Regions from separate parts of the Neobacillus terrisolis genome, predicted to be linked through region 1. Evidence: riboswitches for the same ligand, from Rfam matches in the RefSeq annotation. Region 1 holds a riboswitch; each other region holds the start of a gene.
What was found. A riboswitch is a leader RNA that binds a small molecule or an ion and turns the genes downstream of it on or off. The one in region 1 is predicted to bind lysine.
Positions count from the first base shown of each region.

Region 2: linked by a shared signal. The riboswitch ahead of ACI48O_RS15145 (amino acid permease) and the one ahead of ACI48O_RS09795 (transporter substrate-binding domain-containing protein) in region 1 are both predicted to bind lysine.
Region 3: linked by a shared signal. The riboswitch ahead of ACI48O_RS08070 (aspartate kinase) and the one ahead of ACI48O_RS09795 (transporter substrate-binding domain-containing protein) in region 1 are both predicted to bind lysine.
Region 4: linked by a shared signal. The riboswitch ahead of dapA (4-hydroxy-tetrahydrodipicolinate synthase) and the one ahead of ACI48O_RS09795 (transporter substrate-binding domain-containing protein) in region 1 are both predicted to bind lysine.

Region 1 is NZ_JBKFGH010000013.1:262,992-266,205, reverse strand. Features, by position in the region: gene ACI48O_RS09800 (amino acid ABC transporter permease) at 1-568, opposite strand, end outside; gene ACI48O_RS09795 (transporter substrate-binding domain-containing protein) at 629-1,468, opposite strand; lysine riboswitch at 1,644-1,825, opposite strand; gene yiaA (inner membrane protein YiaA) at 1,974-2,444, opposite strand; gene ACI48O_RS09785 (YpiB family protein) at 2,665-3,214, opposite strand, start outside.
Region 2 is NZ_JBKFGH010000024.1:6,711-9,924, forward strand. Features, by position in the region: gene ACI48O_RS15145 (amino acid permease) at 168-1,556, opposite strand; lysine riboswitch at 1,758-1,950, opposite strand; gene deoC (deoxyribose-phosphate aldolase) at 2,136-2,813, opposite strand; gene rbsK (ribokinase) at 2,810-3,214, opposite strand, start outside.
Region 3 is NZ_JBKFGH010000011.1:172,086-175,299, forward strand. Features, by position in the region: gene uvrC (excinuclease ABC subunit UvrC) at 1-891, shown strand, start outside; lysine riboswitch at 960-1,138, shown strand; gene ACI48O_RS08070 (aspartate kinase) at 1,276-2,514, shown strand; gene ACI48O_RS08075 (YslB family protein) at 2,556-3,011, opposite strand.
Region 4 is NZ_JBKFGH010000027.1:134,923-138,136, reverse strand. Features, by position in the region: gene dapA (4-hydroxy-tetrahydrodipicolinate synthase) at 225-1,112, opposite strand; lysine riboswitch at 1,232-1,412, opposite strand; gene ACI48O_RS17145 (NAD-dependent epimerase/dehydratase family protein) at 1,656-2,555, shown strand; gene ACI48O_RS17140 (MerR family transcriptional regulator) at 2,687-3,214, shown strand, end outside.

The DNA of each region.
Region 1 (3,214 bases):
ATTTCGTTTGGAAGTATAGCTCTGAAACCGAGATAACGTTCAGAACCGACGTATCCTTAATATTGATAACAAACTCATTCCCTGTTGCTGGTAAAATATTACGGATAACCTGTGGAATGATGATTGTAAACATCGTTTGAAAATGGTTCATCCCGATCGCTTGCGCCGCTTCAAACTGCCCCTTATCAATGGAAACAATCCCGCCGCGGACAATTTCGGACATGTATGCCCCTGTGTTAATCGATACGATAAAGATGGCTGCGTAAAAGCGGTCCATATCATAGCCAAAGGCCAATGCCGAACCATAATATATAACCATCGCTTGCACAATCATCGGCGTGCCGCGGAAAAACTCAATATAGGCAAACAGAATCGCATTTATGATTTTTAAAAATATTTTCTTTATTCCTCGTTCAGGTATTGGAATCGTTCGGATTACCCCAATCAATAAACCAATGATTGAGCCAATGATGGTCCCAACGATGGCGATGACGAGTGTTATACCGGCTCCACGAAGAAACATTGGCCCATTTTCTGAGACAATTTTGATGATCCACTCTAAGCTCATTTTTATCCTCCTACATTTATGAAACCGAATGCATCACATACACTCGGTTTCATATCTTCCTTATTTCGCTGCCGGTTGATTCTTAATGGCATTGTCCATAATTTCTTGACGCTCTTCTTCAGATATTCCAGCTAAAATTTCGTTAATTTTTTTCGTAAAAGCACTACCTTTTGCCACACCAACTGCGATTGCTGTATCATCATCAGATGTTTTAAAGCCTTCGGTAAATTCTACCATCGCAAAGTTATCGTTTGCCGATGAAGCACTCACGCCTTCTGGACGTTCAGAAACATAGCCATCAATAACACCTGATTCAAGAGCAACGCGCATTGCCGGGAAGTTATCCATTGCCGGCTCTTTTTTCACACCTTTAATTTGATCGATAACGGAGTAGTGAAATGTGTTTAATTGGGCCGTGATTTTTGCGCCACTAAAATCTTGAATCGATTTAGCGCCTTCGTACTTTCCGCCTTTTTTCACAACCATAATTAAATCTGATTTATAGTAGTTGTCTGAGAAATCAATCGTCTCTTTACGCTCTGCTGTTGGTGACATACCTGCGATAATCGCATCGATTTTTCCAGAAGTTAATGATGGTACAAGTCCATCCCATTCCGTTTTCACAATAACTAACTCTTTTCCTAAACCTTCAGCAATTTTTTTAGCGATTTCAACATCATATCCGCCAGCATATTCCGCATTGCCGTCAATTTTCACTCCACCATTGGAATCATCCATTTGAGTCCAGTTGAAAGGGGCATATCCGGCTTCAAGACCCACTTTAAACGTATCCGCTTCTTTTTTTGAAGATTCACCTGATTTTTCAGAAGAACCACAGCCTGCTAATAGAATGATAGCTGCCAGAGACATAGCTAGTAATAATGATAATTTTTTCACCATAATGATACTCTCCTTTTTTAAAATAAATATAGTTTCCAAGCCTTAAAATATGTTTCGACTGCCTCGAAGCGAGTGTGCTAGTTCATTTCTACAGGTGCTTTTTATATACAAAAAAGACCTGAGCGATGAACTCAGGTCTTATATTTATAAGTAGCCCTAAATCCTCGTTTTTCCCAAATGAGATAGCACAACTCAATAAACCGGGAAGTTTATTGAGACAGTCCTGCAGTTCTTAACTGCAGACCCAGCCAGTAATATTGGAGATATTACAAGCTTCGGCGACATTTCCTTCTCCTTAGTATCATTGCCTCTCCGGCTCCACTAAAGACTGTTAAATATCGCGCCTCTACCCCACAAGCAAAAAGTGAGGTCTATTCAATTATTATTCTAATATATTCTAAAATAGATCATAATAACTGTCAAGGTGAACAGGGGGGGCTTGTGGGTGCAAGGGGACGGTTCTTGTGCACCTTTTGGTGCCACAAGAACCGTCCCCTTGTTTCACTTAATCTCGTTCTCTAGCACGCTGGGTATCGCGAATATTTTTTTGTACCGTTATGGCAGCAAATACACTAAGCACAAAGGCCATTCCATAAAACCCTTTTTCGCTTAATACAATACTTCCGGCATTATATAACCCGATTGCCATCAAGGAAATCGAAACAATCAATGCAAACCAGCTGATTCCATAATAAATGCTCGTAACCTGAATACCTTCTTCCTTATCCCGAACCGCTTTCTGCAATGACACCGCTGAATAAAGCCCGAACACTAAAACTGCAAAATAGTAGCCTTTTTCGTTCAGCTGCATCGCGGCATTAAATAAACCGATAAGATATGCCGCTACCCCAACAATCAGCGCTGCCCATGATGCCCCTTTAAAGGCAGCAGTCGGTTCTCCTTCTTTCCGTTCAACCTTCCGTCTTGGCTCTGTTTGTTTGTCTTTATCAAAGAACCCCTCATTTTCATTTGACACTGAAATTTCTCTCCCATCTCTTATTAAAAATAAAAATGGAGCACTACAGAAAGACTGAGCACTCCTCTCTAAACCTATTATATAAAAATTACCAACAAATAACAGGGATTTTTATTCATATTTTCCATTAAAAGTATCTTCAAAAAGAGTCGTCCTTGTTGTTTCGTCAACAACTTGAACACATGAGAACCGTCCCTGTGATTTCTTCCGGTTGAGGAAATCAAGGTAACGAAGGGGCCACACCTATGATTCTTTCGCTTTTTACATCAAGCTCCTTCAGCCTGCCTGTTAAGCTTTTAAATAATTCCTCATCTTTCTGATCCAGGGCTTCATCAATCTGTTTTTTAACAAGGGCTATCTCGTAATCTAGCGAAATTTTCTCAATAAGGTCGTTTACTTCTTTTTCATACTTCTGAAATTGAGCATACTGTTTAATATTTTCTATAGCGGGTTGTTCAATCAGTTGTAAATAACGGTAATTTTCCATCTTTCCTCTAAAATGAAAAATGAGATTCACTTTTTCTGAGGGATTCATCATCAAATCTCCAATCGCAGTCGGTACTTCCTCTGATTTACGTTGTTGAAAGTAATACACAAAACCAGGTTCATCCGAACCTACGCTTGAAATCACAATCGTTTTTCGATCAAGCATAATTTTCTCCGTGAACTGAGCATTTTCAAGTATATGGAAATGATGAATGATAAATTCTATAACTTTACGTGCTTCCTTCCGTTTCAGCTGCTGATTGTCCAAAAACCATTTAAGAAAA
Region 2 (3,214 bases), on a different contig from region 1:
TCCACTGCCTACAAATACCCCTTCCCCTTTATCGCATTAAAGAGGTGGGGGACTGTCCCCCGCCGCTTTAATGCGGTAAAGAAAAAAGACATCTGAGAAGCAGATGACTTTGCTCTGTTCTTAGATGTCTTTTATTGTTTACTCTTTTATTGTTAATGATAGATAACTTATTTTTTTAGCGTAGGCGTTAAATCGCACTCATGAAGAGGGATTACTTTTGTTTTCTTCACAAATTTATAGCCTAACCACACTGCAATAAACAATGGTAAGCCGATATATGAAACCATTACTCCGTACCAGTCAATTTTGTCACCTAAGAAGGCAGAATAGTTTTGACCTAAGACTACAAATGCACATAATACGAAGGCAAAAATCGGACCAAACGGGAACCACTTAGCACGGTAAGGAAGCTCACTTAAGCTGCGTCCTTGTAACGCAAAAGCTTTACGGAAACGATAGTGGCTGACCGCAATTCCTAACCATACAATAAATCCGGACATACCAGATGCGTTCAATAACCAGATATAAACCGCACCATCTCCCAGTAATGAACCAAAAAAGGCTACAAGTCCAACTGCTGCTGTGACAATCAAGGCATTAACAGGAACACCGCGTCCATCCACTTTCGCTAAAAACTTCGGTGCCTTTCCTTCCTTAGCCAAATTCCAAAGCATACGAGTAGATGCGTACATTCCTGAGTTACCCGCTGAAAGAACAGATGTTAAAATAACAGCATTCATCGCAGAAGCAGCAAACGCAAAACCAGCACGCTCAAAAATTAACGTAAACGGGCTCTTTGTTACATCGCCGCTTGCAAGGTCTTCCAGTGTAAATGGAATCAACATCCCAATTACAAAGATCGCTAAAATATAGAATAACAGAATTCGCCAAAATACTTGTTTGACTGCACGTGGAACATTACGTCCCGGATCTTCACTTTCCCCTGCTGCAACCCCAAGCAACTCAGTACCTTGGAACGAGAACCCGGCTACCATGAAGATACCAATCATCGTGAAAAATCCACCGTGGAATGGACCGTCACCTAAAGTAAAGTTTGAAAACCCTACCGCCTTACCAGTAAACACTCCAAAAATCATTAATAAACCAACAGATAAAAAGAGAATAATCGTAACAACTTTAATAAGTGCAAACCAGTATTCAGACTCACCAAAGCCTTTAACTGATAAATAATTCAAACCGAACATAACCGCTAAGAATACAGCACTCCACAAAAGTGAAGAGCTTTCCGGTAACCAGAATTTCACAATAAGTGCCCCGGCAACTAATTCTGCCGCAACCGTAATCGCCCAGTTATACCAATAATTCCAGCCAAGCGCAAACCCTAAAGCTGGATCAACAAATCTTGTTGCATACGTGCTAAATGAACCTGCTTCCGGCATGTACGCAGCCAATTCACCAAGACTTGTCATCAAGAAGTATACCATTACACCAATTATGGCATAGGCAAGTAATGCGCCTCCTGGCCCCGCTGTATGAATGGCAGATCCACTTGCTAAAAATAAACCAGTTCCGATGGCTCCACCAATCGAAATCATTGTTAAATGACGAGCTTGTAAACCACGCTGCAACTGTGGTTGTTCAGCTGGAGTTTCCGGCCTGACTAAAACACGTGCTGTTGAATTTCCTTGACTCATAAAAAAACTCCTTTTCATATTTGTAGGAAGGAGCGCAAAATTTCAATAAAAAAAGCCAACGAATTCTCGCGGGCAGTCTCTATTTAACCGCATCAAACCTTCCATGAAGATAGCTCAACACAAATGCACAAGGTTATGGCATTCGTGACAGTTCTGTTCCTATTCGGAAACAGCCCCAGCATTCGTTGTTAGAGACTCTAAGAATGCTTCGGCGATTTTCCCTTTCAAGTAAGTTCATCGATATCTCTATATCTCCGTTACTTTACTAATCAAAATCGCGACCTCTACCTCATCGGTTAGGATGAGGGCAAAAATATTATATTAATAGAACATCATAACTATAAAGTTTGCCGTAAAAAATGTCAATAACCTGATGTTTCCAGAGGAATTAAATCCATTTATTACTTTGATAAAATAACGACTCAAGGAATTTCCATAAGAAAAGGAAATCCTGTTTTAGGACTTCCCTTCTTATTAATATTAATAATTGCTTTCAACACTTCTATTACCGCTAACTATTCCAACCCCATTGCTCGTTCCAATCCGGTTAGCACCTGCTTTAATCATCACCTCAGCGTCTTTAATTGTCCGAACTCCACCAGAGGCTTTTACACCAATTTTTGTTCCAACAGTTTGGCGCATTAATTGTACATCTTCAATCGTTGCCCCACCTGTTCCAAAGCCTGTTGAGGTTTTTACAAAGTCAATTCCTGCCTGTTTAGCCAGTCGACAAACTTGAACGATCTCTTCCTTAGTTAAATAACAGGTCTCAAGAATAACTTTAATGATTAAATCTGGATGATCCTTTTTTAATTCAGCGAATTCTTGCATCTCAACCTCGATCGCCTCAAAGTTACCGTTTTTTAATTGAGCGATATTTAAAACGTAGTCAAGTTCCTCTGCACCCTCGGCAATGGCCTTTTTCGCTTCAAAAATCTTTACACTAGTATTGTTATAGCCAAGCGGGAACCCGATGACTGTACAAACTTTCACATCGCTTTCCGCTAGCTGACTACTGGCAAGTGACACATAATTCGGAGGAATACATACTGATGCAAATTGGTATTCCTTTGCTTCATTACAAAGTTGTATTACTTGAGCCGAAGTGGCAGTTGCCATTAATAATGTATGGTCAATAATTCTATTTATCCCGCTCATGTAATCAACAGACCTTTCTCTTTTAAAAAGTTTTCAACATCTTGTTTATATGGCATGGCTGGTGCGGTACCAATTTTTGTTACCGAAAGAGCCGCCACACTATTGGCATAAACCATTGCATCGACCACAGAATTCCCTTTACTTATTGCATGGGCAAATCCACCGTTAAAAGCATCTCCAGCACCGGTTGTATCAACAGCATCAACTTTAAATCCGGCTACTAACTTGCCTTTTTCAACGCCACTGTATAGGAATGCTCCCTTACTTCCCAAAGTAATAATAACGGTATCAACTCCCATCTCATGGATTTTTTTTGCAGCCATGAGGGCTGAAGCTTCATCCTTAACAACGACTCCGCTTAATTCAAATGCCTCTGTCTCATTTGGAGTAATATAACTTAC
Region 3 (3,214 bases), on a different contig from region 1:
TATGAGAAGACGAATCATTTTAAACCAAAGGAAATATTAGTTGCCGATACAGTTGATACCAATCTGGCGGAACAGCTCCTCGGTATAAAGGTATTAATACCACGGCGCGGTCAGAAAAAAGACCTTGTCAAATTAGCTGAAAAAAACGCGTCGATCGCGTTGAAGGAAAAGTTTTCGTTAATTGAACGGGATGAGCAAAGGACAATCCTGGCAGTGGAAAATTTAGGGGAGACGATGGGGATTTTTACTCCTCATCGAATAGAAGCCTTTGATAATTCTAATATTCAAGGAACAGATCCCGTGTCTGCACTTGTTGTTTTTATTGACGGGAAACCGAAGAAAAACGAATACAGAAAATATAAGATAAAATCAGTAACCGGTCCAGACGATTATGAATCAATGCGAGAAGTTACGAGAAGAAGATATTCGAGAGTTCTTAAGGAAAATCTTCCTCTGCCGGATTTAATCATAATTGATGGTGGAAAAGGGCATGTTGAAGCAGTGCGAGATGTTTTAGAAAATGAACTTGGGCTTGATATTCCGATCAGCGGTCTTGTTAAAGATGACAAGCATAAGACATCCCAGCTTTTATTTGGAAATCCGCTGCAAATTGTTCCACTTGCCCGAAATAGTCAAGAGTTCTATTTATTGCAGCGCATTCAAGACGAGGTTCACCGTTTCGCCATTACCTTTCATCGTCAGCTTAGAGGAAAGAATGCGTTTCAATCCTTGCTTGATGATATCCAGGGTATCGGTGAAAAACGAAAGAAGCTTTTGTTAAAAAGCTTCGGGTCAGTGAAAAAAATGAAAGAAGCCAGTATCGAACAAATTGTTTCCCTAGGTATTCCTGCAAATGTTGCGGAAGAGCTTTTAGAAAAATTAAATTCTTAGTATTGCTAAATAATATTTACACATGCTATAATGTTAAAAACTTAATGATCGACACTTTAGAGCGTTAAAGTGAAGATAGAGGTGCGAACTTTATCAGTAAAAGCTTGGAGAAGAATGAGCTTCAAGGAAAAGCTTTGAAAGGAAAGTTCGCCGAAGTGAAAGAAGTACTCATTGCTTTTTTTGCTGGTTCTGCATTGAATAAGTGCTAGGACTGTCAAGACTCATGTCTTGGAGAGCTATCTCACTGTGGTTACGTATATGTTTTTAAACGTTTTCACAGCAATGAGATATGATTCTCATTGCTTTTTCTTTTGCCTTGAAAAGGGTTCTATGAAAAAGCAGTCAAACAAAGAAGGATAATTTTCGTAGAAAGAAGGAGAAAACGTGGGGCTTATTGTACAAAAATTTGGCGGAACCTCAGTTGGAAGCATTGAGCGTATTTTAAACGTTGCCGACCGTGTAATTGAAGAAAAAAACAGGGGAAATGGCGTTGTCGTGGTTGTTTCTGCAATGGGGAAAACAACCGATCACCTTGTCAGCATGGCCAAGGAAATTTCCAAAAACCCGAGCAAGCGTGAAATGGATATGCTGCTGACAACGGGTGAACAAACTACCATCGCTTTGCTGTCTATTGCCTTACAGGAAAAAGGATATGAAGCAATCTCCTATACGGGATGGCAAGCAGGAATCATTACAGAATCGGTTCATAGCAGTGCCAGAATCATGGACATCGAGACCGAGAAAATCAAGAAGAATTTAAATGAAGAAAAAATAGTGATTGTCGCAGGTTTTCAGGGAGTAACAATTGACGGAGAAATTACCACTTTAGGGAGAGGCGGCTCCGATACAACAGCGGTAGCATTGGCCGCTGCTCTTAAAGCGGATAAATGTGATATATATACAGACGTAACAGGAGTATTTACGACCGATCCGCGTTTTATTAAGGATGCTCGAAAATTAGCGTCAGTCTCTTATGATGAAATGCTGGAGTTAGCAAACCTCGGTGCCGGGGTCTTGCATCCACGTGCAGTAGAATATGCAAAAAACTATCAAGTCCCGCTTGAAGTTCGTTCAAGTTTGGTAAGGGAATCGGGAACAATCATTGAGGAGGAAGTATCAGTGGAGCAAAACTTAGTTGTCCGTGGCGTAGCATTTGAGGATGAAATTACAAGAGTATCTGTTATTGGGTTACCAAATTCATTGAAGAGTCTTTCAACTATTTTTACAACATTGGCAACAAACCGGATCAATGTAGATATTATCATTCAAAGTACAATTGAAGGAAATGGGGCTAATCTATCTTTTTCAATAAAAAGCTCAGATTTAGAAGAGACCCTATCCGTTTTGTCCGCAGTAAAAGAAACACTTGGATATGAAAGAATCGAGTCGGAGCAAGAGCTGGCAAAGGTTTCTATTGTCGGATCAGGCATGATCTCAAATCCAGGCGTTGCAGCCGAAATGTTTGAAGTGTTAGCTTCAAATAATATAGAGGTCAAAATGGTTAGTACATCCGAAATTAAAGTTTCAGCCGTCGTTTCAGAAAAGCAAATGATTCCTGCAGTAAACTCGCTTCATCGTGCATTTCAGCTATCGGAAGCACTCCTTTTGTCTGAGTATCGTTAAAAAAATCGGGCTGACTCGGTCGAGTCAGCCCAATCCATTAATCAGTCTTCAATTTTGTCTTTTAAATCCCACTTCACAGTAAATTGAACTTTTGCGCCCTTTTTACGCGGATGTTCAAATGCCTCTGATAAAACCCCTTTTTGGTGCTCCGTTTGTTGTGCCAAAAAGCCAGCTTCAAGATGAAAGGTGCTGTCAGGATAACTGTTCAGACGTTCAGTAATGACATCACTTTGTAACTCAAAAAGTTTTTCTTGTTTTGATTCTGATTTAATGGTCAGTGTTCCCCAGCCAGCTTGATGAAAAAATGCGGTGATCTCGTCGCTTGTATTTAACGGGTACTTACGTGCTATTCTCTTTCCAGCCCAATATAGAAGCTCAGGAGTATCTTTGCCAAGTAAATCTTGAAGTAAATCCTCACGAATAAGGTTATATCCAAAGATTGGGACAGAGAGAGTCTCCTTTTGGATTAATTTTTCTTGTATTGTAAGTTCACTCAATGGTCTCCCCTCTTTCTCTAGCTCTATTATATACATTTTCAATAAAAACAGTCATGAGTTTTTAATCCAGTTCAAGTGATTATTGAATTTTTAATCATCACAAAATTTGCCGAATAATATTTTAAAATCGATAAGAGAATAAGGAAAAATTTATCGCAAGGTGTAAAAATCTGAATTTTTCGAATAACAAATTATTCTAAAAA
Region 4 (3,214 bases), on a different contig from region 1:
TCTGAAAGCAACAAAGTGGCCAATAGAAGGTTCTCACTGTCCAAAAGTCCGGTCCAAAAGCACCAAAATGGCCAATAGAAGGTTCTCATTAACATAAATTCCTCACCGGAACCAACAAACCAGTCAACACCAACCCACAAAGACTTAAGTCCAAAAACCAAAAAAGGCTGCCAACCCCAAAACACAAAACACATGGGATTAAGCAGCCTTTATATATACATCTATTAATTAAAAACTTCCACTTTTCCAAGCTCTAAAACACGTTCAAGCACACGAGTTTCTTCCTCAGTCAATGGAATCAACGGTAAACGAACTCCGCCAACTTGGATACCTTTCATATTTAAAGCCGCTTTCACCGGACTTGGGTTTGGTGCTGCAAATAGGGCCTTCATAATTGGGAGCAGGGCACGATGTGCTTCAGCCGCTTCCTGAAGTTGACCATTTTTAAAACTATTGACCATCTGTTGCATTTCATTCCCAATGATATGGGAAGCAACGGAAACAACGCCTGCACCGCCGATGGACAATACTGGTATGGTTAAGCCATCATCACCACTGTACAGTACAAAATCACTTGGAGTTCTCTCGATAATTTGGGCTATCGCGTCCAAGTTCCCGCTAGCTTCTTTAATTGCGACAATATTATTGATTTCAGAAAGACGAACAACGGTCTCAACAGAAATGTTTACGACACTTCGTCCTGGAATATTATAAAGCATTACCGGCAAAGAGGTAGCTTCAGCAATCGCTTTAAAATGCTGATACATCCCTTCTTGACATGGCTTGTTGTAGTATGGTGCAACGAGCATAATACCGTCTACACCAACTTCCTCCGCTTGTCTCGTTAAGCTGATTGAAGCCCTAGTGTTATTGGATCCCGTTCCAGCAATGACAGGAACTCTGCCATTAACAACCTCAACAACAAATTTAAACAAAGCGACTTTTTCCTCAGAAGTTAGAGTTGGAGATTCGCCTGTTGTTCCGGCAACGACGATTGCGTCTGTACCAGTATTAATTAAATGATTAACGAGTATTCTCGTTGCATTAAAGTCAATATCACCATTTTGATCAAAAGGTGTTACCATCGCAGTTAGTACTTGCCCAAAAGTCATATTTCCTCATCCTTTACATAATTTTTTGAAAATTAGAGGGATAAGGCTATTCAAAAAGCGCAAAAAAGCAGCAACGAGGCTCGCTGCTGCAATAGAAACAAATAAAAAATCGTTCCCATGCGTGAGATAGCCCTCCATATAGATTACCTATATGACAGTTCTGCATTTATTCAATAGCAGACCCAGCTTCAAGAACAATGAGGTCTTTGAAGCTTCGGCAAATTCCCCTTTCCGCAATTGTCACTGGATCTCATCATCCTCAAATTACTTACTTATGGTCTTTGCGCCTCTATCCTCACTTCAAATGGTATTGAAGTAAGAAAATATTAATTTCTTGTAATATAACACGAAACTTCATCTATGTTCAAGAGAATTTCACTATATTTTGAAAAAGTTGGGAGGAAACGAAATCAACAATCCAATCCCTTCCACCAATATTTTCTATTTAAACTCCTCCTATAAAACAATAGCAAAGGGGAAATCTAACAAAGGTGTAATAATTTGAAGAGACATTTTTAATTTTGAAAAAAGGAGCTGGAAGTGGTGAAAGTAGTCATAACAGGAGCAGCAGGAAAAATCGGCCGCTGGACCGTAAGAACGATTTTAGAAGCAGGACATGATGTTACCGCTTCGGACCGCAAATTGCGCGAGGAATCTGCATCGAAAAAATTTATCCAGGCGGAATTGCGCGATTACGGGCAGGTCATTCAACTGTTGATGGGATGCGATGCAGTCGTTCATCTTGCTAATATTCCAACCGATATAAGGAATACGTCACAAGCGATATTTGAAAACAACATGCTTGTTAATTTTAATATCCTTGAGGCATGTAAGGATTTAAAAATCCAAAAGCTTGTATGGGCCTCCAGCGAAACAGTATTAGGGTATCCGTTTGTGCAAGAGCAGCTTAGTTACCTGCCAGTTGATGAAGAGCATCCTACCAATGTTAGATCGTCTTATGCGATGGTCAAGCTCCTTACAGAACAGCTGTCCGGTATGTTTCATAAACTGACTAAAACGGAAGTGGTTGCGCTTCGGTTTGCCAATTGCTATGAGCCGGACGAATATGAAAAAATTCCAAGAATGCATTGGACGGAAACCGAAAAAGACATTCAGAAGCAAAACGCATGGGCATATTGTGACGTAAGGGATGCTGCAAGGGCCTGTCTTCTGGCGTTGGAAAAAAAGAATTTAGGAAATCAAGTATTCCATATCACAGCCCCAGATACCATTATGCCCGACCTTAGTCAGGATTTAGCTAAAAAATACTTCCCAAAGGTTACGTTAAAGAGGGATGTTAACGGACATGAAACGCTTATGGCCATTGATAAGGCTAAGGAAATACTTGGCTATGAACCGCTTTATACATGGCGTTCTGTTCTCAATGAAGATGGATCACTTAAGGCCCTACCTGAGGACCAGCTTTCATTAACAAGCATATAAAGTGGGAAAAAGTAGTTCGGATTCCGAGCCGACTACTTTTTTGTTAGCCCACACAAAAGTGAATGGTTCTGTCTAAACAGGAGCGCTATAATAAACTTAAAAGTGCATTAAAAGGTGCTGGTGATGAGACGATGAGAATCGGAAAGTTTGCCAAATCAAACGAAGTAAGTGTGGACACAATTAGGCATTATATGGATTTAGGGTTGATCGTTCCTGAGAAAAAGGGTGGGCAGTACTTTTTCGATAACCGCTGTCAAACAGACCTTGAATTAATAATTGAATTTAAAGCGCTGGGCTTTCATTTAAATGAGATAAAATTGTTTTTTCTATATAAAAACTTTGGCAAATTGGCCAATTATCAAGAAGATCCATTTTATCAATCATTATATAAGGAAAAATACAAAAAAATTGATCATGAAATAAAAGAGTTAACGAGAATAAAAGACAAGCTAAACAGCAAATTAATCGACTTATCGGCAAAAAACATAGAATCTAGTACAACGATTGGAATCGACCTTAAGGTGCTCGATTTTCTTAAATGTTTAAATTGCGGCCAACCGCTTTTGCTTCAGGACGGTTTGATCAACAATAATCAGATTATCGAGGGTAAGCTTGCCTGTGCCTGTGGAAACGAGCATTTAATCGAAAACGGTATTTTA